Regions from separate parts of the Labrenzia sp. 5N genome, predicted to be linked through region 1. Evidence: riboswitches for the same ligand, from Rfam matches in the RefSeq annotation. Region 1 holds a riboswitch; each other region holds the start of a gene.

Region 1 (10,292 bases):
TGCTGCCGGGTCAGGCCTGGATCATTCCGGACCTGCCCACGGCAGGCCTGCTTCTGCTGATCGGCCTTGCGGGCGGTGTCGGCCAGATCCTGTTGACGCAGAGCTACCGGTTCGCGGATGCCTCCACCATTGCCCCGTTCGACTATGTCAACATGCTGTGGGCGATCATTGTCGGTTGGGTGGTGTTCAGCGAAACGCCATTGCCAGCGGTGGTGCTGGGGGCGCTGATCGTGATAGCCGCCGGTATTTTCGTCATCTACCGCGAGCACAAGCTCGGGCTGGACCGGACAAAGGCACGCCGGGCGTCATCGCCCTCGCGTTCGTAGGGGGAGACAAGAGGGCAGATCCCGCTGTCTTCCCCGTCATTCCGGACAAGCACAGCAATGCTGTGCGCAGATCCGGAATCCAGCACTTATTTCGCGCCTTAGGCGCGGCATTACACAAAGAGAGAAGAGTTCGCTTTGCTCACGCTGATGCGCTGGATCCCGGATCGGCGCGCAGCTTTACTGCGCTTGTCCGGAATGACGGCGAATGCGGGTGGCTTCCGAAATCGGCCTTACTGCGACTTGTATTCGAACCGCTCAACAGCGCTCTTGGTGCCGTCCTTGAAAATCAGCTGCACGCTGATCGACTGGGCCGACCCCAGGGGCAGCTCCAGATAGGGCTTGTCCTTCAGAACGACATTCTGGTTGTCCGGGTCACAGGCTTCCAGTTGCCATTCCTGCTCAATCGGGTCGTCGTTCAGTCCGTAGAAGACATACTCGATGCCGCACTTCCAGGATTCCAGGTGGGTGAAATAGATCAGCTCCTGGCCCTGCCAGTCGCGGAATGACACCCAGTTGGCCTTGGTAAGGTCCAGAATCTGCTTGATCTGCTCCGGCGGCATGCCTTGCGCGGACGCGGTCGAGCCGATCGGAGCAAGAGCGAGGGGCAGGCAAAGGGCGGCGATTTTAATGAGTTTCATGGAAATTTCCGGGTCTGAGTTCAGAAGGCCTTGAAGGTAATGATGGTTTTGGTGTCCTGAATGCCGTCGATCGGGTGGACCTTCTCGTTCACGAAGTGGCCAATGTCCGAACCGTCGTCGACATAGAATTTCACCAGAAGATCGTAGTCGCCGGAGGTGGAGTAGACTTCGGACGCAATTTCCGCATCGGCGATCGCATTGGCGACCTGGTAGGTCTTGCCCAACTGGCATTTGATCATCACGAAAAACGGTACCATGGGGCGCTCCGGGCAGTTGGTGTTTGAAGGGGGTGAACGTGTCACCTGAACCATCAGCCGGGCTGTTCGGTCAGCCAAACATGCCGGGCAACAGATTCACGAAAGCAGACTAGGACATCGCCTATCTCCTCCCGCCAGTCAATTGCCGAGTAGCGGCTCTGCACAAGCCGGGTCTTGCAATCGCACGGCCGGCTTGTTAGCAGTGCAATCATCTCATGGGGGTGCCCGGCCATCCTGGACCGGGCTGAGAGGCGGCCTGCCAACTCCTTGAACCTGATCCGGCTGATACCGGCGGAGGGATTTGAGATCATGATGCACACACCACTCCCTTCAACACGTCCTTTCCGGAATACCGGCAACGGGCTTTCTGTCGCAGGAGAGCCGTCATGAGCCTTTCCGTTGCTGCTTCCACGCAAGCCCTGAGCGCCGAACAGGTCTTCACCCTTCTGGAAAGGGTGCGACAGAAAACGCCGCGCGTTCACGCCATCACAAACGCGGTCGCCCAGAGTTTCACCGCCAATGTGCTGCTTGCGCTCGGCGCCGTTCCTTCCATGACCATCGCGCGGGAGGAAGTTGCGGCTTTTGCCGGCGGGGCTGATGCACTGCTGGTGAACCTCGGCACCCTTGACGAGGAACGTCGTGCGGCCATTCCGCTAGCGATCGAAGCTGCCAGGACTGCCGGACGTCCGGTTTGTGTCGATCCGGTTTTCGTCAACCGGTCTCCCGTGCGCTGCGCCTATGCGCGCGATCTGCTGGGCCTCAAGCCGGATCTGGTGCGGCTCAATCCGGAAGAACTCAACGCTCTCCTGCCGGAGCGGGCGGATGCCGATGCATTGATCGAGGCCGGAACGGTTTTTGCGGTTACCGGCCCGGAAGACAGGGTCGAGAGCCGCGGCGAGGATTTCCTGCTGCGCAACGGCGATCCACTGATGTCGCGCGTGACGGCCACCGGCTGTGCCGGCGGTGCCGTTCTGGCAGCGTTCCTGAGCATCGAAAAGGACAGGGCGCTTGCAGTTGCTTGCGGACTGTCCGTCTTCAACATTGCCGGCGAAATCGCGGCCAGCCGGTCAGGCGGGCCAGGCAGTCTGGTGCCGGAGTTGCTCGACGCACTCTATTGCCTGACTGACCGCGACATTGAAGCCCGTTTGAAGACCGGCTGACGCAGCCTTTTCGGCATCTACTCCCAGGAGGTTCCCATGACCGCAATTGCGGTAACCATTGCAGGATCGGATTCCGGCGGCGGAGCCGGCATTCAGGCTGATCTCAAGACCTTTTCCGCAAATGGCGTCTTTGGTGCCAGTGTTATTGCAGCCCTGACGGCGCAGAACACGCTTGGCGTCAGCGCCATCCATGATGTGCCGCCGGAGTTCGTGCGGGCCCAGATGACGGCCGTCTTTTCCGACCTTGCCGTCAAGGCGACAAAGATCGGCATGCTGTCGCGTGTCGATACGATCGAGGTGGTAGCTGAAGGGCTTCGGGCACATGAGACAGGCCCGGTTGTGCTTGACCCGGTGATGGTGGCTGCGTCTGGTGACCCGTTGCTTGCCGACAGTGCGGTCGACACGCTGATTGCCTTGCTGCTGCCGCTGGCCGATATTGTTACCCCGAACCTGCATGAAGTTGCCCGCATGTTGCAGGGCGACGTTGCCGCGGACGAAACGCAAATGCAGGCGCAGGCAGAACGTCTGCTCGGTCTTGGAGCCAATGCGGTTCTGCTCAAGGGCGGGCACGGGTCTGGCGCGAATAGCGCCGATCTGCTTCTGGATCGCAACGGCAATGCGGTCTGGCTCAGGTCAGAGCGGATCAAGACCGACAACACGCATGGCACCGGTTGCACCCTGTCATCCGCGATTGCCTCGGGTCTCGCCAAGGGGCAGGAGATGGAAGCGGCCGTCAGGTCCGCCAAGTCCTATATTCAGGCTGCCATCGCCGCTGCCGACACGCTTCACATTGGCAGTGGTCACGGGCCAGTCCATCATTTCCACGCGTTCTGGAGCAAGTGAGATGACCGATCAGCCAAAGACCGAAACCGGACGGATCAGCCGTCGCGGACTTCTGGGGGCTTCCGCCGCCGCCGGTGCAAGCGCATTGGCCGCCCCGGCGGTGGCGCAGGAGCAGGCGACGCTGGAATGGAAGATGGTCACATCCTGGCCAAAGAACCTGCCGGGGCCCGGGGTCACGGCGCAGCGCATTGCCGACAGGATCGAGCTGATGTCCGGCGGTCGCCTGCGCGTTCGGCTTTATGCTGCAGGGGAACTGGTGCCGGCTCTGGGCGTGTTCGAGGCCGTCTCGGCGGGGACGGCGCAGATGGCGCACACGGCCTCGTTTTTCTGGCAGGGCAAGATCCCGGCTTCGGTCTATTTCACCGCCATCCCTTTCGGTTTGTTGCCGCATGAGCATATCACCTGGATTGAGCAGGGGGGCGGCCAGGCGCTTTGGGACGAGCTTTATGCCCCGTTCGGACTAAGGCCCGTAATGGCCGGCAACACCGGCGTCCAGATGGGGGGCTGGTTCAAGCGCGAAATCAACACTCTTGACGATCTCAAGGGGCTGAAGATCCGCATGCCGGGCCTTGGCGGCGAAGTGATGCACCGGCTTGGGGCGACGCCTGTCAGCCTGCCGCCTGCAGAGTTGTTCCAGGCGTTGGACAGCGGTGTGCTGGACGCTACCGAATTCCTGGGTCCCTGGTCGGACAGGGCAATGGGGTTCCAGAAAGCAGCCAAGTCCTACTACACGCCGGGGTTCCATGAACCCAACGGCACCGGTGAAGCGCTGTTCAACAAGGTGGCGCTGGAAGGTCTGCCGGAAGACCTTGGCGCAATCGTTCTAGAGGCCTGCAAGGCAGAAAACGGCCGCTCGCTTGCAGAAAGTGATTGGGAGAATGCAGGCGCACTGAAGCTCCTGCAGGAAGAGGACGGCGTTACCGTCCGTCCTTATCCGGACGACGTTCTGGATGCTTTGCGGGAGACTTCGGCAGTCGTGCTGTCCGAGTTCGCGAGCAAGGATGCGCTTAGCCAGAGGATCTACGACAGTCATATGGCTGCGCGGGCACGCCTTGCCCCCTGGAGTGACGTTGCCATGCGCCGCTTCCTCGAAGCTCGCGACAGCTAGGCTTGCCGCTTGAGGCTGCAAACAAGGAATGGAGTGCGGTCTTGGACCATCTCTTTCTGCGAGCCGGTGCAACCCACCGGTTCGCAGCTTGCAACCTGCCTTGCCGGAAAAGCTGTAATTGGCCGGACAGTGGCGCGTCGCCTGCTGACAAACTTCCTGACAAAAATTCAATTTCGAAAGGAAAGGCTACCGCGCAACGGTGTGCCGACACGGTTTCCGTTAGGAAAGGTGATTGGCGTTTTTACCAAGGAATATCAAGGAACTTGTCCTACAAAAGATCCACATTCCGTCACGAAACCTGTGGCAAAGCCGCAACGATTCACCGTTAAATTACGTTATCGGAAACTGACATTTCGAGTGCCTGTTTTTTAGGCAAATGTCTGAAAGTGTGTCGGTGCGATGACGAAGAGACTCTGAACCTGTCGTTTTTGAAGTGTTTTGAATGTCTACGCAGCAATACCTACCAGAAAAGCCGCGCATTTCGCATTGCAGCATGAAAAAACAACCGCATAACTGACGTAAATATTCAGTTGAAACGGACGGCATTCTCCTAAAACCCTGTCTCAGGTTGTCATCACACATCCGGTGGCTAGGGGATGGGAGGAAACTCAATGCCGTGGGTAAACAAGAAATCAGTTCTACTTGCTTCTACAGCTGTAGCTCTATCAATGGTTGCAGGTTCTGCGTTCGCAGGTGGTTTCGCACTTAGAGAGCAGAGCTCGTACTTTCAGGGCATGTCTTTTGCCGGGTATGGTACGTCCGGCGGTTCGATCTCTTCGATGTACTGGAACCCGGCGTCGCTTATCGGCGCTCAGCAGGGTCTCACCATCGAAGCGCATAATACGGGGCTCTTTCCAAGTTCGGATATCAACGGCACGCTGTCCGGCGGGTTCCTCGGTACGTCTTCGATCGGCAGTGGCGACATTGCTTCCGACGCGTTCATTCCCGCTTCGTACGCAGCCTACCGGCTGAATGAAAAGCTGATCTTCGGTGTCGGTATCAACGCACCCTTCGGCCTGTCGACAAAACCGGAGCAGAACTGGGCGGCCCAGTTCTATTCCCGTTCGTCTTCCGTGTTCTCGTTGAACGTCAACCCGACGGTTGCGCTTCAGATCAACGATATGTTCGCGATCGCGATCGGTGTTCAGGCGCAATACCTGGACGTGTCGCTGAAATCCGCCGACGCCACTTCCGGAGCGGGCTTCCCCCGTTCGAACCAGATCACTGGTGATGACATCGGTTTCGGTGTGACGGCTGGTCTGACGGTGCGACCGTTCGAGGGGACTGAAATCGGACTTGGATATCGCTCCGGTGTCGGTCACGATCTCGACGGCGACCTGTTCGCCGGTGGTGTCACAACGGCGATCGGCCTGGGTGTCGTTACGCCGGACATGATCAACCTTTCCGCAAAACAGAAGGTGACCGACAAGATCCGCGTTCTTGGAACGGTGGAATGGACCAACTGGAGCCGGCTCAAGTCGCCACGTGCGATCAACGATGCAACCGGCGCAGAGGCCACCGTCCTGCACTTCAACTATGACGACGGCTGGTTCTTCTCCCTGGGCGGTGAATACGACTTCAACGAAAAGCTGACCTTCCGCGGTGGCGTCGGTTACGAAATCTCGCCGATCGACGAAAAGATCCGCTCCACGCGTCTGCCGGACAATAACCGCTGGTGGCTGTCGGCTGGTGCCAGCTACACCTTCAACGAGCACCTGGCGTTCGATGTCGGCTACACGCACATCATTCCGGAATCGACCGATATCAACATCGATTCCAGTCACCAGGACTACAACGCGGCATTCGGTACCTATTCGGGGGATGTCGACAGCAGCGTCAACATCATTTCTGCCGCGCTGCGCTACAAGTTCTGATCAGAAAGATCAGCCATTCAGGAAAGGCCGGAGCATATGCTCCGGCCTTTCTTCATGACTTGGGAGGCTTAGAACGCCGCCGGATAGAGTCCGCCATCCATCAGGATGTTCTGGCCGGTGATGTAACCGGCGTGGCGGGAGCACAGGAAAGCGCAGGTCTGGCCGAACTCCTCGGCTGAACCGAAACGTCTTGCCGGGATTTCTGCTGCCTGTGCCGCCCGGACATCCTCGATGCTTTTGCCTGACTGCTGCGCGGCGCGCTCGAAGCCGCCTTTCAGACGATCGGTGTCCATCTTGCCGGGCAGCAGGTTGTTGACGGTCACGCCGTGGGGGGCAAGCTGGCGGCAGACGCCGGCCAGGAATGCCGTGAGCCCCGCCCGAGCACCGCTGGACAGATCGAGACCTTCGATCGGCATCTTTACCGAAAGCGAAGTGATGTTGACGATGCGGCCGAAACCGCGCTCCTTCATGCCGGGAACAACCGCCTGGATCAGCTCGATGGGGGTGACGAAATTCTGCACCACACCTTCCATCAGCGCCGCACGGTCCAGCTCGGAATAGTCACGCCGGGGTGGGCCACCATTGTTGTTGACCAGGATGTCCGGGTCCGGGCAGGCCGCAAGAAGCGCTTCTTGACCTTGCCGTGTGGAAACATCCGCTGCAATGGCGGCAACGCTCACGCCGAAGCGGTTCTGCAGCAGCGTGCGGGTTTCTTCCAGAACCGTTTCGTTACGTCCGTTCAGGACGATGTCGCAGCCTGCTTCCGCCAGTGCTTCGGCGCAGCCCTTGCCGAGGCCGCGGCTTGACGCACAGATGATTGCCTTTTTGCCCTTGAGGCCGAGGTCCATGAACGTTCTCCTTGATGCAGGTTGGACATGCTTTGTGGCTGGCAAAACCCGATGCTGTCAAATGCCGTCAGGGACATATGGAGCCGGTCAGCATCCGGCAAGATGTTCGTGAAGCAACGGAATGAAGTGAGGGAGGCCAATACCCGATCCGTGCCGGTGTTAATCATTAAGCTGGAAAACAAACAGCCCCGGGGAAGTCACGCCGTTTGTCATAATAGTGATACTTGAATCGCGTCTATAGCGCTCCAAAGGGAATTTGGAGAAGTGCTATGTCTACCGCTGAGGCATCGCGGCATTACCGGGCCTTGTTTATTTCCGACGTCCATCTTGGCACGCGCGGTTGTCAGGCGGAGATGCTGCTGGACTTTCTGAAGGACAATGAAGCCGAGACCATCTACCTGGTCGGCGACATTGCCGATGGCTGGCGTCTGCGGCGGTCCTGGTACTGGCCACAGCTTCACAACGACGTGGTGCAGAAGATCCTGCGCAAGGGGCGCAAGGGAGCCCGGGTCATCTATATTCCGGGAAATCACGACGAGTTTCTGCGCAGCTTCCTCGGTACGCATTTCGGCGGTGTCGAAGTGACCGACAGCATCATTCACGAAGCTGCCAACGGCAAACGCTATCTGGTCATTCATGGTGACCAGTTCGACGTGGTGATCCGCCATGCCAAGTGGCTGGCCTTCTTTGGCGACAAGGCTTATGTGACCGCGCTCGGCGTCAACACCTGGCTCAATGTGGTCCGCCGCCGTCTCGGCCTGACCTACTGGTCATTGTCCGCCTGGGCCAAGTTGAAGGTCAAGAACGCGGTCAGCTTTATCGGACGTTTCGAAGAAGCCCTGTCCGACGAGGCGCGCCGGCAGGGCGTCGATGGCGTCATTTGTGGTCATATTCACCACGCCGCGGACCGTGATATGAACGGCATTCACTACATCAACACGGGTGACTGGGTGGAAAGCTGCACTGCGGTTGCCGAGCACCACGATGGAACATTTGAGGTGATCCGATGGGTGGACCGTACCCAGGAGGAGGCCGTGCCGGCGAAAGCCAAGGAAGCACCGGTCGCCGCATGAGTTCCATTCTGATTGTGACGGATGCCTGGCATCCCCAGATAAACGGTGTGGTTCGCTCGCTGGAGCGCACGGCCGAAGAACTGGAGAAGATCGGTGTGCGGGTGGAATTCCTGACCCCTCAGGAATTCACGACACTGCCGTGTCCGACCTATCCGGAAATTCGCCTGTCGTTGACCCATCGCGGCATCGTGCGTCGGAAGATCGAGGATTACGGCTGCGAGCATCTGCACATTGCAACGGAAGGCCCGCTCGGGCTTCTGGCGGCAAGCGTCTCCAAGAAGGCTGGGCGTCCGTTCACCACGAGTTACCACACCCGGTTTCCCGAATATGTTTCAGCCCGGCTGCCGGTTCCGCTGACTTGGTCCTACAGCTGGCTGCGCCGGTTTCACAATTCCGGCTGCGGCTGCATGGTCGCAACACGGTCACTGGAGCAGGATCTGCGTGACCGTGGTTTTACCAATCTGATGCGCTGGTCGCGCGGCGTGGATGAGCAGCAGTTCAAGCCTTACGAGGGTTCCGTTCTGCCAGCCGACCTGCCGCGCCCGGTGTTCATGTATGTCGGCCGGGTTGCAATCGAAAAGAACATCAAGGCGTTTCTGGATCTCGACCTGCCGGGATCGAAAGTGGTGGTCGGTGGTGGCCCGCAGCTCGACAGTCTGCGCCGGGAGTACCCGGGGGTGCATTTTACCGGTTCGAAGGTGGGCGAGGATCTCGCAAGGCATTATTCCGACGCGGATGTCTTCGTGTTTCCCTCACTCACCGACACTTTCGGCAACGTGATGCTTGAGGCCCTGGCCTGCGGCGTGCCGGTTGCCGCTTTCCCGGTAATGGGCCCGCTCGACGTCATCAGCGATACGGGGGCGGGTGTCTTGTCGGAAGATCTGCGCGAAGCGGCTGAAGCCGCGCTGGATATCCCACGCGAACATTGCCGGACGATTGCGATGAACTACACCTGGGCGGCCAGTGCACGTCAGTTCCTGGACAATTGCATTGAAGCCCAGGACATACACAACGCCCGTTCGACGCAGGGAAAAGCCGCCGAATAAGGCGGCTGCCCTGATGTGCGATGACGTCGCGCAGTGCGGCAAACGAAATTGACACCAAGACAAGTTCCCGCTGGAACTGCCCGCTTTCCTGTGAAAACACTTGCATCGAGACCCGGCCCTGAAAGGGGCCGAGGCATTGCCTTGTACGCTTCTGCGGCAGGCCTCCGAGCAGTTGTTTGACGTTTAGAGCGAGTTCCGATGACGAATATGCAATCGCTGCCTGTGTCTGAAGCAGGTTCGAAGTTGGCTGGTAAAACCGTTTCCATAGAGGATGTTGAAGCCGCAGCGGAGAGGATCCGAAGCGAGGCGCTGGTGACACCGCTTCTGAGGCATCCGTTGCTGGATGAGGTAACCGGGGCAACCGTCGTCGTGAAACCGGAAAACCTGCAACGCAGCGGCTCGTTCAAGTTTCGCGGGGCCTTCAACCGCCTCAGCCTCATCCCGCCGGCAGACCGACCCAGAGGCGTTGTGGCCTGTTCGTCCGGAAACCACGCGCAGGGCGTTGCTGCAAGCGCGCAGCTGCTCGGCATGCCCGCAACCATCGTCATGCCGTCCGACGCGCCAAGGATCAAGCTGGAGCGCACACGCGGCTACGGGGCGTCCGTCATCACCTACGATCGTGAGACTGAAGACCGTGACGCGATTGCAGGAGACCTGTGTTCCAAGTCAGGAGCGACGTTTGTCCACCCCTACAACGATGTCGGTGTCATCGCAGGGCAGGGTACAGTCGGACTGGAGATGGCAGCCCAGGCAGCTGCGCTGGGCCTGCATCTGGACGATGTGCTCGCCTGTACCGGCGGTGGCGGATTGTCCAGCGGTATTGCCCTGGCGCTGGAAGCCAAGTCGCCCGGTACGGTCTTCCATACTGCTGAACCGGAGCTGTTCGACGACTACAAGCGCTCGCTTGACGCCGGTGAGCGGCTCTCCAATGCCGTAAAGACCGGCTCTGTCTGCGATGCGCTCCTGTCCGATTCGCCGGGTGATATCGGCTTTTCAATTCTAAGCCGCGTAGCGGGCGAAGGCGTGACTGTCACGGACGAGGAAGCTCTGGCTGCCGTCGCCTTTGCGTTCACCGAACTGAAGCTCGTCGTTGAGCCCGGCGGAGCAGTTGCACTTGCA
Region 2 (10,292 bases), on a different contig from region 1:
GCAGGCAGTGGCCTTGGCCCGAATTCGATCAACTATGTGCTCGGTATTACCAAGGCCTATACGACACGCGTCGGTGAGGGCCCGTTCCCGACCGAACTGAAGGACGAGATCGGCGAGTTCCTCGGTACGCGCGGTCACGAGTTCGGTACGGTTACCGGCCGCCGCCGCCGCTGCGGCTGGTTCGACGCTGTGCTGGTGCGCCAGACCGTCTGCACCTCGGGCATCACCGGCATCGCGCTGACCAAGCTGGATGTTCTGGACGGTCTTGATGAAATCAAGATCTGCATCGGCTACGAACTGGACGGCGAGCGCATCGATTATCTGCCGGCTTCGCAGGGTGCCCAGGAGCGCGTGAAGCCGATTTACGAAAGCCTGCCGGGCTGGAAGGAATCGACCGAAGGTGCTCGCACCTGGGCCGATCTGCCGGCGCAGGCGATCAAATATGTGCGTCACGTCGAAGAACTGATCGGTGCTCCGGTCGCTCTTCTGTCGACAAGTCCGGAACGGGACGACACAATTCTTGTGCAGAATCCCTTCCAGGATTGAGATCTGTGACGTTAGAAGCACATTATTAAGGACTGCGGTTGCGTGCTGCGAATCACCGCACGCAACCACCTTTCGTTTTCGGCGTTCCATGTGTGTGCCGAACAAACAATCTGTGTTAGGAAAAGGGTACTGCGAGGTTCTCTGTCGCGGCGAAGTTGTTGAAGAAATAGCACCGGTTTTCGAAAAACTTGCTATAAGCCTGAGAATGAAACGAAATCTCGGGCCCGCAGAACAGATCCTTGCAGTCGGCCGGTAGGCAGGAAGATGGCTGATTACTATTCAATTCTGAAGAAAACGATCGCGTCTTTACCTGAAAACAATGGTGCTGCACGCAGAAGCGTTTACAGCCGTGCGCGCAATGCCATTGTCAATCAGCTGAAAGCCTATGAGCCGCCGCTGGCGCCGTCCGAGATCACGGCCGAGCAGTTGCGTCTGGAAGAAGCCATCCGCAAGGTGGAAGCCGAAGCCGCCCGCGAAAGCCTCGGTCTCAGCCCCACTGTTCCGAAGGTCGAAACGCCGGCCCCAGCGCCGCAGGTTTCCGCGCCGCCCGTGACGCCGCCTCCGGCCGAACCGGTGGCAGAGGCTGCGCCCGAAGCGCCTGCGCCTGCGCCGCAGGAACCTGAAACAACTGCAGCGCCGGTGTTGGATACCCCGGCTCCGTCGCCCTTGAAGGAAACCCTGACACAGGCCGAAGCGCTTGGGACGGCGGCCAGCCAGGCTGTTCACCACGCCAAGGAAGCCGCCGACCCGGGCGCTGCGCCTGTGCGCCAGGAGCCCTCTTTCGGCGGACCGGTGCAGCCGGAACAAGCAGATGATGGCCTGTTCGAGCCTGCAGATAACGCCGGTGCGGCCGACCCCGCCGACCAAGCTTATCCTGGCGACGAGACAGCCAAGCCGAAGGACAAGTCGACCTCCAAGAAAAGCCGCTCAAAGCGCGCCAAGCCGAGTGCTTCGGATGCGCTGCGTGGTGATTCATCCGGCAGCCGCACCGTTCCGATCGCGATTGCTGCAGGTGTCCTGCTGCTGGTGCTCCTGGGCGCCGGAGCCTATTTCCTGATGCCTGCGGGCGATGAGACAGCCGATAGCGGCAACGTGCCCGTCGCGTCTTCTTCGCAAACGCCTGTCGATACGCAGCCGGACACCACGCCGGAGCCTTCGACCGCTGCCCCTGCCGGAGAAGGTGAAGAGCCTTCGAAAAACACCGACCGCCTGTTGAACGAAGGTGAGACGGATGTGGTTGCCCCGGATGCACGTACGGTAACCACGACGACGATTACCGGACAGTCTGATTCGCCTGCGCAGGCCGATACACCGCAGGTCGATACACCAGCGTCCGCTGCGCCCGAACCTTCCCAGCCGTCCATCGTGACGAGCGGAGAAAACGATCAGTCTTCTGCAACCACCGAAAGCCCGATTGCGGTACCGGAAGACAATCTCTCGGCCATTTCGCCAGACGAAACTTCACCGGCTCCGTCCGCCACGGCTGCGGATTCCTCGGTGCAGCGCTCTATCCTTTACGAAGAAGGGGAAGAGTCCGGCGGTGCCGGAACGGCTGCGCAAGGCGCTGTCGTTTGGGGTGTCGATGAAGAAACGAATCTGGACGGCAAGGCTCTCGCGGTTCTGAGCGCCTCCATTGAAATCCCCGAGCGGGATGTGAAGGTCGACATTCGCATCAAGCCGAATGACGATACTTCCTTGCCCGCCAGCCATCTGGTCGAGATCAAGTACGAGTTCCCGGAAAACTTCGCTCCAGGTGACGTCGTCAACGTGCCAGGCCTGGTCATGAAGCCTACAGAAGAAGCTCGTGGCGATGCGCTGATCGGCGCTTCCGTGAAAGTGTCCCCGGGCTTTTTCTGGATTGCCCTTTCCAGCTTGCCGAACGAGCAGCAACGCAATCTCGCCCTACTGCGTGAACGCGGCTGGATTGACATTCCGATGCTTTACGAAAACGGCAAGCGCGGCATCCTGACCCTGGAAAAGGGAACCGCCGGTGCAGATGCCGTTGAAAAGGCGATCACGTCCTGGCAAGCCGGCTAAGCGCCAGCCTGCCTCCTTTCAAAATCTGAAGAAGCCGCCTCACGGCGGCTTGCCTTTTTCCGTCACACAAGGCATGGTCCGCCTTGGTCCGAGGGGTGTTCCGGTTACCGGAGCTGAGATGGCGTAATGCCGAACCCTTAGAACCTGATCCGGGTCATGCCGGCGAAGGGACGGAATCCTTAGCCTATTCCCGGATCTCCATTGTCATTTTCGGCTTGTCCGAAGACGGGAGATCCTATGCGTACTTGTCTGCGACCACTGCGGTCGCCGCACATCCGAATGCCGGTATCGGCTTTCATGCGTTCCTGTTGGCCAATGGCGGCGGGGGCTGCGGGATGATGGCGTTTGCGAAAGCTGTTGCCAGGACCATACTCGGCCTCCTGCTGACTGTCGCAATCTGGGCGGCAATCGTCCATGTGTTCGACACCCAGCATTATATCCTGCCGGGTCCGGACCGCGTCTTTACAGCCTTTGTCAAACACGCAGGCTTCCTTCTGCATCATGCCGGCATCACCGCCTATGAGACGGTGCTCGGGTTTGTGCTGGGGGCAGCCGCCGGGGCATTGCTTTCCGTTCTTTTGTGGCTGTTTCCGATTGCTGCAAGGTTCGCCATGCCGCCCATTCTGGTGACGCAGGCCCTGCCTGTTTTCGCAATCGCGCCGATCCTGGTGCTCTGGCTCGGTTTCGGGCTGGCCTCCAAGATCGTCGTCATCATCCTGGTCATCTTCTTCACGGTCACATCGACGTTTTTCGATGGCCTGCAGCGGCTTGACCCGGGTTTGTGCGATCTCGCCCGGCTTTATCGTCTGTCTCGCCTGAAGGAACTCTGGTTCTTTCGCCTGCCGTCAGGCTTGCCGGCGTTTGCCTCCGGCCTGCGGGTGGCCGCGGTGTTCGCTCCCATGGGGGCGATCATCGGCGAATGGGCCGGGGCAAAAGGAGGCCTTGCCTTCATCATGCTTCAAAGCAGCAACCGGATGCAGGCGGACATGATGTTCGCCGCCCTGATCCTGCTCGCGGCGATGGTGCTGATCATGCGCTTTGCCGTGAACCATCTCACCCGACTTCTTGTTCCCTGGCAGCCGCTCACCTAGCTGCCGCTCTACGGAGGACCTCATGAAAAAACAAATCCTGTCACTAGCATTGGCGGCCGGGCTGCTGGCATCGGGGCCGGTACAGGCCAGTGAGAAACTGACCTTGCTGCTCGACTGGTTCATCAATCCGGATCACGCGCCGCTGGTAACTGCGCAGACCAAGGGTTTCTTCGAGGCAGAAGGCCTCGAGGTTGAGATCATCGAACCGGCGGACCCGGCGATGCCGCCGAAACTGGTTGCTGCCGGGCAGGGCGATATCGCAGTGTCCTATCAGCCGACGCTTCATGCGCAAATCGAGGAAGAGCTGCCGCTGAAATGGATCGGTACGCTGGTGGAAACGCCCCTCAATTCGCTCATCGTGCTCAAGGACGGCCCGATACAGGAACTGAAGGATCTCAAGGGGAAGAGTGTCGGCTTTTCCGTGTCTGGCTTCGAGGACGCGATGTTGGGCCAGATGCTGCGTTCGGCCGGTTTGACCATGGATGATGTGGAGCTGGTGAACGTGAATTTCGCGTTGTCAGGCTCTCTTCTTGCCGGTCAGGTGGATGCGGTGATCGGCGCATATCGCAATTTCGAGCTCACCCAGCTCGAAATCGAAGGCAAACCCGGCAAGGCTTTCTTCCCCGAAGAAAACGGTGTGCCGATCTTTGATGAGCTGATTTATGTCGTCAACAAGGACAAGACGGACGATCCACGCTTCGCCAAGTTCCTGGCAGCCGTGGAAGCGGCCACGATCTATCTGAGCAATCACCCGGAAGAAGCCTGGAATGCCTTCATAGAAGCGTATCCGAACCTCAATGACGAGCTGAACAGGCGTGCATGGTTCGATACGTTGCCGCGGTTCGCCAAGCGTCCGGCTGCACTTGATGAAGGCCGCTACCAGCGCTTTGCGGAATTCATGGCCGAAGCCGGTCTGATCAGCAAGGTCGTGCCGGTGGAGAGCTACACAGCCGAAATCCGCTGAACATCAGCTTAGGCAAAAGAAAAGCGCCGGAGCATAGCTCCGGCGCTTTTTTGGTTCTCTTTGTCCGAGTGCCTCAGGCGGCGGGCTGGTCCATTGTGCGGGCGCTGTTGCGCACGGCTTTCTGAACCTTTTCGAAAGCGCGAACCTCGATCTGGCGGACGCGCTCGCGGCTGACGCCGAATTCGCCCGAAAGGTCTTCCAGCGTCATCGGGTCTTCGGCCAGGCGACGTGCTTCAAAGATGCGCCGTTCACGCTCGTTGAGCACGTCCATTGCGTCGTTCAGCATCTTGCGACGCATGTCCAGCTCTTCCTGATTGGCAAGCAGGGTTTCCTGACTGTCGCTTTCATCGACAAGCCAGTCCTGCCATTCACCGGCATCAGCTTCCGCGCGCACGGGCGCATTCAGGCTGGCATCGCCGCCCAGACGGCGGTTCATGGACACCACTTCCTCCTCGGACACCCCGAGTTTGGTGGCAATCTCAGAGACCTGATGCGGCTTCAGATCGCCTTCGTCCAACGCCTGGATCTTGCCCTTGAGGCGACGCAGGTTGAAGAACAGGCGTTTCTGGTTGGCCGTGGTCCCCATTTTCACGAGGGACCATGAGCGCAGGATGTATTCCTGGATAGCCGCCTTGATCCACCACATGGCATAGGTCGCGAGCCGGAATCCCTTGTCCGGTTCAAAGCGCTTGACCGCTTGCATCAGGCCGACGTTGCCTTCGGAAACGACTTCTCCGATCGGCAGGCCATACCCGCGGTAACCCATGGCAATCTTGGCGACGAGGCGTAGATGGGAATTGACTAGGCGTTCTGCAGCTTCAGGGTCTTCATGCTCTTTGTAGCGCTTGGCGAGCATGTACTCTTCCTGCGGCTGAAGCATCGGAAACTTGCGGATCTCGTCCAGATACCGGCTGAGACCGCCTTCCCCTGCTGTAAGCGTCGGAACGTTCTGGGCCATAACATGCACCCCCTTTCGTCAAGTTTGCGACCCCTTCCTCCCGCTGCCCCGCAGTGATACGCAAGCAAGCCATTTTTGAGGGAAGGCGGACGCACAATAGTGTCCGTACAGGCACACAGAAGGTTCTAATATAGGTCCAAATTGGTCGATTGCATGGTCAGAAAACGAAAACGCATCCTAAAATTTTTGTAATCCGGACAAAAGATTTGCGAAATCATCCGGGTAAGGGCTCTCAAAGCGCAAGGTTTTACCATTTGCCGGGTGTTCGAAAGCCAGCAGGCCGGCATGCAGGGCTTGCCTGTGAAAACCGTTTACGAGGCTTTTGAGCGGCTCATCGAGCCTGTTTGCCTTGGTCTTGAAACCCGACCCGTAATCATCGTCTCCGATCAGCGGATGGCCAATGTGGGCCATGTGAACGCGGATCTGGTGTGTGCGTCCGGTTTCAAGGCGGCATTCCAGCAGCGAGGCGAGCGCAGGCTGTTCGGCATTGCCGAAGCGCTCCTTCACCTGCCAGTGGGTGATGGCGTGGCGGCCGGAAGTCTTGACGACGGCAATCTTCTGACGGTTTGCCTGCGAGCGGGCCAGATTGGCGTTGATCGTGCCCTTCAGGCCGGAGGGTGCTCCCCAGACCAGAGCCGAATAGGCGCGTTCCAGCGGTCCGGTGCGGCCGTGGTCGGCAAACTGGGCTGCAAGGCCCTTGTGGGCCTGGTCTGTCTTGGCGACGACAAGCAGTCCGGAAGTGTCCTTGTCGATCCGGTGAACAATGCCGGGGCGCTTCACGCCGCCGATGCCGGAAAGGCTGTCACCGCAATGATGGATGAGTGCATTGACGAGGGTGCCGGTCCAGTTGCCGGCGCCAGGATGGACGACAAGCCCCGCCGGTTTGTCGACCACGATAAGGTGTTCGTCCTCAAAGACGACCGAGACGGGGATGTCCTCGCCCTTGGGCTCCGGGTCTTCCGCCTGCGGCAAAGTGAGGGTCAGGGCATCGCCTTCATTGACCCGGTATTTCGGCTCCACTATTTTCGCGCCGCCGACGGTGACGTCCCCGGACTTGATCAGGGACTGGATCCTGTTGCGGCTAAGGGCTTCCAGATGAGCCGCCAGCACCGCATCCAGCCGTTTCCCGGCATCGGCTGCATCAACTGTTAAACTGAAATCCTGGTCCATACCGGCCGGATACTCGAGGGAATTGTCTGTCATGTCACAACCTGATTATCGGGATGAGGGGCCGGGTGAAAAGCCGCTTGATCCTGCGGCCGAACGCATCCAGGCCAAGCTGAAGCGTCTGTTGCTCGGCTCGTCCCTCGTCATGATCGCCGGCTTTATCGCTGTCTTTGCAGCAATTCTCTACAAGATCAACTCCAATAAGTCCGATGTTTCAGCCGATCAATATGCCGCAACAGTGGCAGTTGGCGCTGACGCGGAAATTTTGCAGGCCGACCTTTCGAACGGTCTCTTGCTGGTTCTGGTGCGCGAAGGCAGCAAGACGGCGCTACTGCGCTTCGATCCCGTCACGGGCAAGCAACTGGGTCGCACGGATTTTGTCGCGCGCTGACGTAGCGTCGCGCATACGGCGCGCGGTTATGAACAGGCATGTGACAGAAAAATGAAAATTAGGGCTTGCGTCTTTTGTCATGCAGCCGTATACGCACGGTCCTCGGCTTGAGGCACTGAGCTTCTCAAGCCCCGCGCGCCCATCGTCTAGCGGTCTAGGACGCCGCCCTTTCACGGCGGAAACACGGGTTCGAGTCCCGTTGGGCGTGCCATTTCTCCCCAAGGCACAAACAGCATATCCACATCCTGCGCACAGGGTTCTCCACCCGTTTGTGCACCGGCTACACGGAGTGCTGTGTTCGATCAGCCGGCAGTGCTGTCTTCCTGCTGGCCGGTCTCGATCAGCTCGACTTCCGCGTCTTGCGCGATCTGCGCGAAGTCTGGCGAGGGGCAATAATCCGTCACGAAAGTAGTGACCTGTCGCAGGTGTCCGACACGGACCGGTGCAGTGCGCTCGAACTTGGTGCTGTCGGCCGCCAGAATGACGTGCCTGGCGTTGTCCATGATGGTCTTGGTGACTTTCACTTCCCGGTAGTCGTAATCGAGCAGGGAGCCGTCGGGATCGATCGCTGAAGCGCCGATGACCGCGAAATCCACCTTGAACTGGCGCATGAAGTCCACCGCGGCCTCGCCGACAATGCCGCCGTCGGAATGGCGCAACACGCCACCGGCAATCACCACCTCGATCTGGGAATAGCCGCGCATCAGGCTGGCGACGTTGATGTTGTTGGTGATCACCATCAGGCCGCGATGCTGGAGCAGCGCCTGTGCGACGGCTTCCGTGGTGGTGCCGATGTTGATGAAGATGGACGCGTTGTCAGGAATGAGCGAGGCAACCTTCTCGCCGATGTCTGCCTTTTCCCTGCTGGAGATGATCCTGCGGGCCTCGTAGCCGACATTTTCGATGCCGGACGACAGCAGGGCCCCGCCGTGGGTACGCGCCAGCAGGCGCCGGTCGCAAAGCTCGTTGAGGTCCTTGCGGATCGTCTGCGGGCTGACATCAAACCGCCGGGCGAGATCGTCGACGCTGACGCGGCCCATCTGCCGTGCGAGTTCGAGAATGGCGTTGTGGCGTTCGATCAACATGTACGGCAGACTCATCCTGTGCATGACGGGCTGGTTGCGTTCCTGCATCTGCAAACGGAAATGCGGGCGAGGAGCAACAGCGCGTCAGGTTCGTTCAATTTTCGGACGAATGTCCATCGGACTAGATGACCGGAGCGACCTGCTCAGATCAAGCCACATCTTTCTTTTTTTGTTTCGTGGCTTTCGTTTTCCGGTCGCTGTCTTGCGCGGCGCCGGTACTTGCAGGCGCTGTTTCCGCCTCCGGCTTTGGCTTGTTCCGGCTGGAGGCAACGATCCTGCTTACCAGCGCTTCAGCCGCGTTGGCGATATCGCCGGATCTTGATTGTGCTTGTGCCGTGCCCTGGTCCGCGTCTGCCTGCAGATTTTCCTTGGAGGATGCCTCAGGCCGGTTGCGATCTTCCGGCGGGCTGTCCTTGGTCTGAAGAGAAACCGGGACGAAAGGCGGTGCCGGCTTTGCGGGAGCGCCTGCGGCAGAAGCATTGACGGCTGGAGACGCCTGACCGGTCAGCTTTTCGGCAAGGGCGCGGAAATCGCGGCGCAGATCCACGAGAGCAGGAACCGAGGACAGGTCCTTCTGCAGCTTTGCCATCTGGGCGGTGATCCGCTGAAGCGCACGGTCTTTTTCAGCAGCGTCGGCCTGGTAGCGGGCAGCTTCGCCGGAAAGCTTTTCCAGCTCGGCATCAAGATGTTTCTGGCGCTCGTTTTCCGGAAGCCTGGCTGCGTCCAGCATCAGCGACAGACGGGTGACTTCAGCCTGTGCGGACACATAGTTGGATTCGGTGTCAACCAATTGGGCTTCCAGTTCGGCGAGCCTTGTCTTGGCGGTTTCGCTGCGCGCAGCATCCATCTGGCCTGCAACTGTCGGCTCATACCGGGCCAGCTTGGCCTTCAAAGTGGCAACTTCCGCTTCAAGTCCGGTGATTGTCGCAAGTGCCATGGTGCCGGACGCTGGCAGCCAGCCGCTGTCGTCTTCTGCGGGTTCTTCCGGCTTCGCCTCGGCAGGCGTGTCTTCGGGGCCTTTTGTCCAGCTTTCCGCAAGAGCCCGTTCGGCTTCCGACAGCTTCTTTTTCAGGGAGGTCACTTCGGACGACAGCATGTCGACAGCGTGCTGATCACTCGCCTGGGCGGCGACCTTGGCTTCCAGGCCGGAAATCTTTTCCTTGTGAGATTTCGTCAGCGCTTCAACTTCCGCCCGCATCCGCGTGGTTTCGAGCTGAAACTTCGCAGCCTTCTCACGCTCGTTGTCGAGACGCTTCTCGACACGGCGCAATTCTACCGCATGGCGCGCACGTTCCTGGTCCTGGGCAGCGCGGACTTCGGCGTAACTGGTCGGATTGACGGCGCGCAGGGCTTCTTCGGTCAGTCGGGCGGCCCGGCGGTAAAATGCGGGCAGGATTGCCAGTCCGATCAGGCCGGCGGTGCAAAACCCCAGCGCCACATACATCGCTGCTTCAATCAAGTCCGGCTCCCGGTTACGTTCTAAAAAACGCCCACAACTCCATCATTAGACGACAGTAGGCCTGCCGCCAAGTGTCCTGCGTGGAACGAATGCAACCCGTCTTCGTCGCCAGGTTGCGACAGCCGCCTTTCCGGTCCGATCAGAACGGGTTCCAGGTCGGCTTGTCGGTGAACTTCAGATATCCCATGTTCAGCCCGAGACGGGCGCCGACACCGGCGCGCACAGGCACCAGCACGATTTCGTTGTTCAAGAGCACGGTCATGCCGACCCCGCCGACCAGGTAGGCCGATCCGTTGACACCGGCAAAGCGGGTGTAGAGGGAGTTCACGGTTGGCAGGTTATAGACCAGCATCATCACCCGGGCACCATCCGCGCCAAAGTCCCAGCCTACGGACGGGCCTTGCCAGAACAGCTTGTGAGTGCCGGCGTTGCGTGTGTAGAGGTTGCCTTCGCCATAGCGGGCGCCGGCGATGAGCGCTCCGGAGCCTTCTTCCCCAAGCACGTAACCGTTCGGTTCGCCGTAGCTGGAGAAGGCCTTCTCGACAACTGATGCAAGCCCACCCGAAACAGAGCCGAAGAACTGGTGACCTGCCT
Region 3 (10,292 bases), on a different contig from region 1:
CTTGTAGTCAAGCTGAAAACCCGTTCCCGAACACCAGCGATCGATGGCGCCCTTGTGGCCGATCCAGCTGTCGGGACCCGGATACTCCTCCGGCTTTAGCCAGGGCACGGTGATCGCTCCCCATTCGCCACCGATGCCGTTGGCACCAAGATGGGCCTTCGCGTCGATGGCAATGCCCGAGCCGCTGCCTGTACCGATGATGATAGCGTGAACGATATGCGCTCCAGCACCTGCGCCATCGGTCGCTTCGGAAACAGCCAGACAGTTTGCGTCATTCTGGATACGAACCGGGCGGCCAAGGACCCTCTGCAGGTCCTGGTCCAGGGGCTTGCCGTTCATCCAGGTGGAATTGGCGTTCTTGACCAGACCTGTCTTGGGGGAAAGCGAACCGGGAATTCCAAGACCGAGCGTTCCCGTCTGTCCGGTTGCCTTTTCGGCCGCCTCGACCAGAAAACGGACTGCTTCCAGACAACCTTCATAGTCGTCCCTGGGTGTGTCGACCCGTTGCCGGAACAGTTCCTCGCCCTCGTTGGAAAGAGCGATGATTTCGATCTTGGTTCCACCCCAGTCAATTCCCAGCCGCATTTTCAGTCCATCCGTCTTGGCAGTTCGAAGGCAGCTGTCTGGCCGTCTTCAAGTTCGCTTGTTTGTTTTCCGTAGGTTTTGAATTTTTTCAAGATTACGGTCATTTCTTCCGCATCCAGTATCACAGGTTCACCCAGGATCAGGGCTGATAGATACTGGTCTGCCAGATCTTCCACGCCTTCCGCGGTCGAAAGCGCCTTCTGCAAGGTTGCTCCACCGGCGATCTGTCCATGATTTGCAAGCAGGCAGGCGTTTCTGTCGCCAAGTGCTGAAATCATTGCCTCGGACAATCCGCGGGTGCCGAAGGTGGCGTAATGGGCGCATTCGATACGGTCGCCACCGGCAAGCGCCACCATATAGTGAAATGCAGGAATACCGCGCCGGTGGCAGGACAGGGCGGTCGCGCGAGGACTATGGCAATGCACCACCGCGCCGCAATCCGGCTTCGCCAGATAGAAGTCAAGATGCATCCGCCATTCGGAAGACGGTAGTGTCTCGCCGCGGTAGCAGCCCTCCCAGTCCAGCGCGACGATCTTGTCTTCAGTCAGATTTTCGTAAGGCGTTCCCGACGGCGTCACCAAAAAACCGGATTCGGTGCGTGCACTGACATTTCCTGAGGTGCCTTTGGTCAGTCCGAGACGAGGCAAGGCACGGGCTGTCTCGATGATCGCACGGCGCAGGTCAGGTGTGTCACCTGGAAAAGTGGGCATTCGGGGCCTCTTTGGTTCTGGTTCGGGTGCGAGCGTTACGTTTGGCTGCGCGACCGTGGAAGCGGCGCTTACATGACAGGTATCCGGTTGCCTTTTCAAGGTATTGGTTTGATAAATCCCGTGCCCTTGACCACTCGGTTGAGGATCGCGGTGTTAAGGGACTGAATGACAGGTTTCGCAGACAAGCTCAGGCATTTGCTTGGATCGGCTGCAATGTCGGCAGACCGGACGGGTAGGGGAGCGCAATCCAGGTCGAGGCCGGGGCACCGTTCCAAGGGCCCGCGCTGGGCCGAGCCGGACATGGAAACTCTGTCTGAAGGAGGCGAGCCCAGGAAGCCCGGCCTGCCAACCCGCGCGTCCAGATCTCGTAAACGTGCTCAAGTGACGCCGTACTACATCTGGGGAACCCTGGCGTTGCTGGCTGCCGGTTTCGCCGTTGGCGGCCTGTTCCTGCACCTTGCCGGGCAAGGGAGTGAGGAAAGCGTTGCAACCGCCCCCTTGATGCCTGATCCGCTTTCTTCCCTGCAGTCTCCGGCCAAGCAGGTGCTGCTGGCTCCGGAACCGGAACTTTCCGCGGAACTGAAACGCAGCTTCCTGGGCCAGCCGGATCAGCTATGCGACGAATTACGGTCTCTGGGGCTCGGAAATCCTGGCTGGAGCCGGGCACCTTTCAGTGAAGGCCGCTGGCAATGTGCATCCGACCTGGTGCCCTTGACCACACCCAGCGTCGACTACGGTTCGACAACCCTTTTCTTTCTGCTGCGCGGCCCATCGGAAAAAAGCATCGATTATTTGCGGCTGAAGCTGGTGGTGGAAGATCCGCGCCAGATGCAGATCGGCCTTGATGCGGTCTGGCTGGTGATCGACGCCCTCTCGCTTCGGTATGGCTGGACGGTTCCGGAAGTGTTTCGTGAGGCGGTTTCCGGGTTCAGGCAACTGGAGACGACACACCGGGGCGTGCGGCTGTCGGTTTCGCCGGAAGATCCAAATCTGACGGGGGACCCGCTGGCAAGCCAACGGCTCAACATCATTCTGGACTTTGGCGAGCCGGACCTTATCCGGCCCGCCGACAGGTTTGAAAAAGCACCGCCACTGGAAAGCGGCTGGAGTGTCAGGGCCCCGGACGGTCAGGCAAGGGAATGAACTCTTCCGCATCACCGGGTACCGTATCGAAACGGCCAAGACGCCAATCTTCCTTGGCCTGCTCGATGCGCTCTTTCGATGAAGACACGAAGTTCCACCAGATATAACGCCGGCCGTCCATCGGTTCGCCGCCAAGCACTACGAAACGGGCCGGCACGGGAGACGTGTTTTCGATCACCAGATGATCACCCGGTTTGAACACCAGCAGCTGGGCCGGATCGAAATTCTGGCCGGCGATGGTGATCTGGCCCGAGACCGTATAAAGACCGCGCTCTTCCCACCCGGCATCCAGCGGGATCTTCGCTCCCGGTTCCAGCGTGATATCGGCATAGAACATGTCGGACGCTGTCTTTACCGGTGCCTTGTGGCCATAAAGCTCGCCCGCGATAAGTTTGACTGAAGCGCCCTTGTCGGCAAATTCCGGCTGTTCTTCTGTGCCGTGGTGCTGGAAGGTCGGGTCGGTCTCTTCCAGGTGTTTGGGCAGGGCCACCCAGCTCTGCAGGCCGAACAGGGGACGTTTTTCCTGCAGGCGTTCCGGCCTCTCACGTTCGGAATGCACGATGCCCTTGCCGGCGCTCATCCAGTTCAGAGCACCGGGGGCAATCGCAATCTCCGTTCCAAGGCTGTCACGGTGATACATCTCTCCTTCGAAGAGATAGGTCACCGTCGCCAACCCGATGTGAGGATGCGGGCGCACGTCGATACCGCCGCCGACCAAAAGTTCTGCCGGGCCCATCTGGTCGAAGAAGATAAACGGGCCAACCATCCGCCGCCTGGCGGAGGGCAAGGCACGTCTTACCGAAAATCCGCCGAGGTCGGATGTCCGCGGTACGATGATCGTTTCAATCGGGTCACAGCTTGCAGCATTTCCCGGTACGGGATCAGGGCAATTCAACCAGCTCATCTGCCTCTCCATCAAAGAACATTCTGTCTTGCAAACTAGATAGGGCCAGCGAAGCCGAAGTGTCCATTGAACAGTCTGTTTCGGGTTTTCATCCCCTGCACAATCTGTATAACGACCGGCCCTTCCTTGCTTTTGTTTGGTGCGACATGAAACGCGTGATGATCGTTGGCGGCCCGGGCTCGGGCAAAAGCACGCTTGCCGTTGCCCTTGGGCGGAAAACTGGACTGCCGGTGTACCACATGGACAAGATCCACTACCGCTCCGGCTGGAATGAACGGTCCCGGGAAGAGAAAGACCGGCTGACACATGAGGTCCATCTGAAGGATGTCTGGATCTTCGAGGGCGGTCATTCAAGCACCTATGCGGAGCGAGTCGAACGTGCCGACACTTTCATCTGGCTCGACGTCCCTGTAACGCGCCGCATATTTCGAGTGCTGAAACGGTCGGTGAAATACAATGGGCAAAGCCGTCCGGATCTGGCCGAGGGCTGCCCGGAGCAGTTCAACTGGCAAACTGTTGAATTCCTGAGGTTCATCTGGCGCACGAGACACTCCGCCAGAGCCAAGCTGGAGCACATCTACCGCGAACCTCCGGACCATCTGAAAGTCTATCGGTTCAGCGCCCTTGCCGAAATCGACGACTTTCTGGCGCGACCCTGGCAACAAGGATGAAGGCTCATCCTGTCTCTTGACAGGTGCGCCTGACGGGCGGCACAACAGGGGCTCACCCGGGGTGCCTCCAGAAGAGGCTGAGATACTGCTGGCGCACTTGCGCAGTGCAGGGACCCGACGAACCTGATCCAGGTCATGCTGGCGAAGGGAAGGTGTTCTCGGCCAACTGCGTTCGCCACGGCAATGCACCAACCCGGCCACCTTTCCAAGCCGAATGTCCGAAGTGCGGGACCTTTTCCGGTCCTTGCGGAGATCCGTTGAATGCTAGCGGGCTACCAGACATTCCGTGATGTCGAACGACTGACGTCCACCCTGGCAGGAGAGGCGGAATGAAGGTCGGTATCAAAGGGGCGGGTGTCGCCGGTCTGGCACTGGCACATGAGCTTGTCTCGCGCGGTGTGCGGGTGGAGCTGCTGGAAAAACACAAGGATCTCACCGCCAGTGCCTCCTGGCTCGCAGGCGGCATGTTGGCGCCATGGTGTGAGCGGGAAAGTGCCGAGGAAGATGTTCTGCGGCTCGGGCAAGCGTCCATTGGCTGGTGGCGCAAGGTCCTGCCAGGGCAGTTTCAGCAAAATGGCACGCTGGTTGTTGCCGCGCCGCGCGATACTGGGGAACTGAGCCGGTTCGCTTCTCGGACCAACGGTTTTGAATGGCTCGACAGCGCAGCGCTGGGCGCACTCGAGCCGGACCTCGCAGGCCGTTTTGCAAAGGGGCTCCATTTTGTCGGGGAAGCCCATCTCGATCCGCGCCTGGCTCTCACCACGTTGCAGGCAAAGGTGTCTGAAAGTGGTGCTCACGTCAGGTTCGAGGCGCAGGACTTCACCTTGTCGACCGATCTTGTCGCCGATTGTACCGGCATGGCCTCGCCGGATTCGCATTTGCGTCCCGTACGCGGTGAAATGCTGATCCTCCACGCGCCGGATGTCTCCCTCTCGCGGCCGGTGCGTTTTCTGCACCCGCGCATCCCGGTCTATGTCGTGCCTCGTGACAACGGTGTCTTCATGGTCGGGGCAACCATGATCGAAAGCGGCGACCAGGGGGCCGTCAGTGTTCGTTCCACAATGGAACTTCTGAATGCCGCCTACAGCCTGCATCCGGGATTTGCCGAGGCAAAGATCATCGAAACCGGGGTGGGCCTCCGCCCGGCATATCCAAACAATCTTCCTCGTCTCACGTTTACCGGCAACACGTTGTCAATGAACGGATTCTACCGGCACGGCTTCCTGCTTGCTCCGCATTTTGCCATGGAGGCGGCAGACAGGATCGTGCAAAACCTTCAGGAGAAGTCCCGTGAAGCTAACCATTAACGGCGAACCTCAGGAAGTTGTCAGCGCAACGCTGGCTGCGCTTCTGGACGAACTGGCCTATGACCATGAGTTTCTTGCAACGGCACGCAACGGCGATCTGGTTTGTGCTGAAGAACGAAGCGATTGCGTCCTTCAAGCTGGCGACCGTATCGAGATCCTGTCGCCGATGCAAGGGGGATGACGCTCATGTTTGAAGTTTATGGCGAAAGCGTTGCGTCGCGTTTCCTGCTTGGAACTGCCCAGTACCCATCACCCCAAATTCTGTCGGACGCGGTGAAGGTATCTGGGGCTGAAATTCTGACGGTGTCCCTTCGGCGCGAAACGGCAGGAAGTGGCGGAGGCGGCCGGTTCTGGGACCTGATCCGGGAACTGAACGTCAAGGTGCTGCCCAACACTGCCGGATGTCATTCGGTGAAGGAAGCCGTCACCACCGCAAAAATGGCGCGCGACCTTTTTGGAACCGACTGGATCAAGCTGGAAGTGATCGGTCATCACGACAGCCTGCAGCCGGATGTCTTTGGCCTCGTGGAAGCCGCACGTATCCTGAGCGATGACGGCTTCAAAGTGTTTCCCTATACGACGGACGATATTGTCGTCGGCGAACGGTTGCTTGACGCGGGGTGCCAGGTGCTGATGCCCTGGTGTGCGCCAATCGGTTCGGCGAAGGGGCCGGTCAATCCGGATGCCCTTCGTGCCTATCGCAGTCACTTCAAAGGCATCCCACTTGTTGTGGATGCCGGTCTTGGCAGACCGTCCCATGCGGCCGCTGTTCTGGAACTCGGTTTCGATGCGGTACTGCTGAATACGGCTGTCGCAAAGGCCGGAGACCCTGTCGCAATGGCCAAGGCCTTTGCAGTTGCAATTGAGGCCGGTCGCCTGGCCTATGAAGCCCAACCCCTGGAACCTCGCGACATGGCGGTTCCTTCTACCCCGGTTCTCGGAATGGCGGTGTTTGAATGAAGCTCGATCCCTTTTACCTCATCGTCGACAGTTCCGACTGGATCGAGCGGCTGGTTCCGCTTGGCGTCAAACTGGTTCAACTGCGCATCAAGGACGCGAGCGACGAAGTCCTGCGTAAGGAAATCGCAGCATCCAAGAGCGCTTGCGAAAAGCACGGCTGCCAACTTGTCGTGAACGACTATTGGCAGCTCGCGATTGAACTGGACTGCGACTTTGTCCACCTTGGTCAGGAAGACCTTGCTGACGCCGATGTCGCGGCCATTCGCAAGGCGGGTCTGAAACTTGGCGTTTCGACCCACGACGGTGAGGAACTGGAAACCGCTCTTTCTGTCGAGCCCGATTATGTCGCGCTGGGGCCTGTCTATCCAACGATCCTGAAAGAAATGAAATGGGCGCCCCAAGGCGTTGAAAAGGTCGGGCGGTGGAAGCGGCAGATCGGCGAATTGCCGCTTGTTGCTATTGGCGGCCTCAATCCGGAACGTCTGCCGGGTGTGTTCGAGAACGGCGCAGATATCGCAGCCGTTGTCACCGACATCACCCGGAATGCCGACCCGGAAGCGCGCACCAGGGAATGGATAATGGCGACAGATCCCTGGCGGTAGGTGGAACTCGTTTCGCCTTCGGCCTGGTTAAACGAAAATCGCTTTATCGCGCGCGACTTGATCGCGCAGAAAGTCCTGTGCCGCGGCAACATGGCGGAGAGGGCGCGAACTTTCATGTGTCACCATCCAGTAGGCCCGGTGAAGCTTTATCTCCGGGAGAACGGCGATCAGGTCGGCATTATCGCGCGCGATAAAGTCGTGAAGGATGCCGATACCGGCGCCGGACCTGACTGCTTCGGTCTGGCCGAGTGCGGAGGCGATTTCAAATCGCGCGGTCCAGTCTTTCAGGATCTCGGTGCCATAGTTCAGCGATGGCGAATAGAGCAGGTCTTCCACGTAGCCAATAAGATCGTGGTCGATCAGATTGCTTGCGGAGGCAGGTGTTCCCCGGCTTTCCAGATAGGTTTTTGACGCATAAAGACCGAGCGAATAGTCGACGAGCTTGCCGGCAACCAACCTGCCTGTTTCCGGCCTGTCTATTGTCACGGCGATATCAGCTTCACGGCGGGAGAGCGAGAAGGAGCGGGGTACGGGAACGAGCTGCACCGTCAGTCCGGGATGTTTTTCCGTGAGCTTGCCAAGCCGGGGCGCAAGATACGCGACTCCGAAACCATCGGGCGCGCCGATGCGAACGGTTCCGGAAATTTCCGGCGTGTTGTTTGTCAGGTCGGCTTCCGCTGCCACCGCCTCGGCTTCGATCCGTTCTGCCCGGTCAAAGAACCGGCTGCCGGCTTCCGTCAGAAGGCAGCCGGATGTTGATCTGTCGAAGAGGCGTGTGCCGATGCTGTCTTCGAGGCTCGTCAGCCTGCGCGCCACCGTGGCGTGGTTGAGGCCCAGACGGCGCGCTGCCGCCAGGATTTGTCCTGTTCGAGCGATCGCGAGAAAGATGCGGATGTCGTCCCAGTTCATGTCGATTTGCTTTCCGCGATGACCAGCCACTCCGTTTTGTTTTTTCAGCTGATGTCAGATACCAGGCACGATGGCCGCCGCGTTCATGGTGGTGAGTTCACGCCTTGCTGCACACCGGCTTTTGGTAAAGTTTCAGCCGGGATGACAACCGAGGGGGATTGGACCTATCGTTTGTCTCAGACGCTTCGGGGCGTTTTATTGCATAACTTCAAAAAACGCACAACGGGTCCGGAAATCTGGTTCTTGTTTGTAGCAAAAATAAAAGTCAAAAAAGACGTCATCTCGGACGCTCGCCCAAAATCCTTTTGGCTGGTGTCAGGACATATTGGGAGAAACGCGACATGCGGAAGATCGGTCATTTTATCGGCGGCAAGCACGTGGAGGGAAACTCCGGCCGCTTTGCAGACGTCTACAACCCGGCAACCGGTGAAGTCGAGGCGCAGGTCGCCCTGGCCAGCCAGGCCGAGATGGACGCGGCAATCGCCAATGCTGCCGCCGCACAGCCTGCCTGGGCGGCCACCAACCCGCAGCGTCGCGCTCGCGTGATGATGAAGTTCGTAGATCTTCTCAACCGCGACATGGACAAGCTGGCTGAAGCTCTTTCCCGCGAGCACGGCAAAACGATTCCGGACGCCAAGGGCGACGTTATCCGCGGTCTGGAAGTCGCCGAGTTCTGCATTGGTGCGCCGCATCTCCTGAAGGGTGAATTCACCGAAGGCGCCGGTCCTGGCATCGACATGTACTCCATGCGCCAGCCGCTTGGCGTCGTTGCCGGCATCACGCCGTTCAACTTCCCGGCCATGATCCCGATGTGGAAATTCTGCCCGGCGATCGCTTGTGGCAACGCCTTCATCTTGAAGCCGTCCGAACGCGATCCGTCCGTGCCGATCATGCTTGCTGAACTGATGATCGAAGCCGGTCTGCCGGAAGGTGTTCTGAACGTCGTCAACGGCGACAAGAGCGCGGTCGATGCGATCCTGGACGATGAAACCATCCAGGCTGTCGGCTTCGTCGGTTCCACACCGATTGCCCAGTATGTTTATGCCCGTGCAACTGCATCCGGCAAACGCGCCCAGTGCTTCGGTGGCGCAAAGAACCACATGATCATCATGCCGGATGCGGACCTTGATCAGGCAGCCGATGCTCTGATCGGTGCCGGTTACGGCGCGGCCGGCGAGCGTTGCATGGCTGTTTCTGTTGCCGTGCCGGTTGGCGAAAGCACTGCAAATGCACTGATCGAGAAGCTTGCGCCGAAGGTGGAAGCACTGAAGATCGGGCCGTACACGGCTGGCAATGACGTCGACTTCGGTCCGCTGGTGACCAAGGAAGCGCTTGCCCGCGTAAAGGGTCTCGTCGACCAGGGCATCAAGGAAGGTGCGAAGCTGGTTGTCGATGGCCGCGATTTCTCCATGCAGGGCTATGAGAACGGCTTCTTCATGGGCGGCTGCCTGTTCGACAACGTCACCAAGGACATGGACATCTACAAGACCGAAATCTTCGGTCCGGTCCTGTCCGTAGTTCGCGCAGAGACCTACGAAGAAGCTCTCGATCTGCCGCTCAGCCACGAATACGGCAACGGCACTGCGATCTTCACCCGTGACGGCGACACCGCCCGCGACTTCGCGTCCCGCATCAACATCGGCATGGTTGGCATCAACGTGCCGATCCCGGTGCCGCTCGCCTACCACACCTTCGGCGGCTGGAAGAAGTCCGGCTTTGGCGATCTCAACCAGCATGGTCCGGACGGGTTCAAGTTCTACACCCGCACCAAGACCGTGACCTCCCGCTGGCCGTCAGGTCTGAAGGACGGGGCCGAGTTCGTGATCCCGACGATGAAGTAATTCCTCCCGGAGCAAGTCCGGTCTGGCGCTCCCGGTTTCGCCTGGAGCGCCTCTTTTTTGTCTTGTAAAATGATAAAAAATGAATTTTATTATTTATTATTAAATGCGTGTGGAGACCTCTCATGCCTCAGATAATTCCGCCTGTGCTCTTCGGCCTGTTCCTGTTGTTGATGGTCCCGGTTACGATATTGTGTCCCGGTTCGCCCATGCTTCCTGCACCGTTCCAGTGGGCTGGTTTGGCAGTCGTCGCCCTGGGGTTGTTTTTCCTCAAAAAGGGGCATGGCACGTTCCTTTCGCAAGAAACGGAAATCCATACGTTCCGGCAGCCAACCCGCTTGGTCACCTCCGGCATCTACGCGCTTTCGCGCAATCCGATGTATCTTGGGTTTTTGTGGGTGCTGCTCGGGGTTGCTGTCTGCACCAACGAAGCATTGAACGTCCTTTTCGCAATCGTCTTTTTTCTGGCCGCGCAGTTTTGGTACATCCCGATTGAGGAGCGGAACGCCGAGAAGACGTTTGGCCAGCCTTACCTGGACTACAGAAAAAATGTGAGGCGTTGGCTTTAGAAATGGCAAGACCGAAGGTTGAAAACGCCGAAATCCGGGAGAGCCTGCTGCAGGCTGCGGAACACCGCTTGCGGCGGCAAAGTTCGCCGCGCTT

Evidence for each region. A riboswitch is a leader RNA that binds a small molecule or an ion and turns the genes downstream of it on or off. The one in region 1 is predicted to bind thiamine pyrophosphate.
Region 2: linked by a shared signal. The riboswitch ahead of HEP89_RS12215 (ABC transporter permease) and the one ahead of HEP89_RS17245 (hydroxyethylthiazole kinase) in region 1 are both predicted to bind thiamine pyrophosphate.
Region 3: linked by a shared signal. The riboswitch ahead of thiO (glycine oxidase ThiO) and the one ahead of HEP89_RS17245 (hydroxyethylthiazole kinase) in region 1 are both predicted to bind thiamine pyrophosphate.

What each region holds. Positions count from the first base shown of each region.
Region 1 covers NZ_JAAZTM010000016.1:295,278-305,569, forward strand. Annotated here, with positions in the region: gene HEP89_RS17230 (DMT family transporter) at 1-326, shown strand, start outside; gene HEP89_RS17235 (hypothetical protein) at 557-964, opposite strand; gene HEP89_RS17240 (Lrp/AsnC ligand binding domain-containing protein) at 985-1,221, opposite strand; TPP riboswitch at 1,429-1,539, shown strand; gene HEP89_RS17245 (hydroxyethylthiazole kinase) at 1,608-2,381, shown strand; gene thiD (bifunctional hydroxymethylpyrimidine kinase/phosphomethylpyrimidine kinase) at 2,418-3,224, shown strand; gene HEP89_RS17255 (TRAP transporter substrate-binding protein) at 3,226-4,332, shown strand; gene HEP89_RS17260 (OmpP1/FadL family transporter) at 5,001-6,206, shown strand; gene HEP89_RS17265 (SDR family oxidoreductase) at 6,275-7,054, opposite strand; gene HEP89_RS17270 (UDP-2,3-diacylglucosamine diphosphatase) at 7,324-8,127, shown strand; gene HEP89_RS17275 (glycosyltransferase family 1 protein) at 8,124-9,173, shown strand; gene HEP89_RS17280 (threonine/serine dehydratase) at 9,372-10,292, shown strand, end outside.
Region 2 covers NZ_JAAZTM010000011.1:221,083-231,374, forward strand. Annotated here, with positions in the region: gene HEP89_RS12205 (adenylosuccinate synthase) at 1-546, shown strand, start outside; gene HEP89_RS12210 (hypothetical protein) at 811-2,583, shown strand; TPP riboswitch at 2,665-2,771, shown strand; gene HEP89_RS12215 (ABC transporter permease) at 2,829-3,674, shown strand; gene HEP89_RS12220 (ABC transporter substrate-binding protein) at 3,697-4,638, shown strand; gene rpoH (RNA polymerase sigma factor RpoH) at 4,712-5,596, opposite strand; gene HEP89_RS12230 (RluA family pseudouridine synthase) at 5,774-6,799, opposite strand; gene HEP89_RS12235 (hypothetical protein) at 6,798-7,154, shown strand; tRNA gene HEP89_RS12240 (tRNA-Glu) at 7,290-7,365, shown strand; gene HEP89_RS12245 (DeoR/GlpR family DNA-binding transcription regulator) at 7,457-8,239, opposite strand; gene HEP89_RS12250 (hypothetical protein) at 8,388-9,698, opposite strand; gene HEP89_RS12255 (DUF1134 domain-containing protein) at 9,838-10,292, opposite strand, start outside.
Region 3 covers NZ_JAAZTM010000020.1:790,372-800,663, reverse strand. Annotated here, with positions in the region: gene HEP89_RS24135 (ROK family protein) at 1-585, opposite strand, end outside; gene HEP89_RS24130 (class II aldolase/adducin family protein) at 588-1,295, opposite strand; gene HEP89_RS24125 (DUF6030 family protein) at 1,596-2,438, shown strand; gene HEP89_RS24120 (pirin family protein) at 2,407-3,342, opposite strand; gene HEP89_RS24115 (DNA topology modulation protein FlaR) at 3,489-4,013, shown strand; TPP riboswitch at 4,061-4,181, shown strand; gene thiO (glycine oxidase ThiO) at 4,343-5,320, shown strand; gene thiS (sulfur carrier protein ThiS) at 5,304-5,501, shown strand; gene HEP89_RS24100 (thiazole synthase) at 5,507-6,280, shown strand; gene HEP89_RS24095 (thiamine phosphate synthase) at 6,277-6,882, shown strand; gene HEP89_RS24090 (LysR family transcriptional regulator) at 6,910-7,791, opposite strand; gene HEP89_RS24085 (CoA-acylating methylmalonate-semialdehyde dehydrogenase) at 8,133-9,632, shown strand; gene HEP89_RS24080 (isoprenylcysteine carboxylmethyltransferase family protein) at 9,755-10,198, shown strand; gene HEP89_RS24075 (TetR family transcriptional regulator) at 10,201-10,292, shown strand, end outside.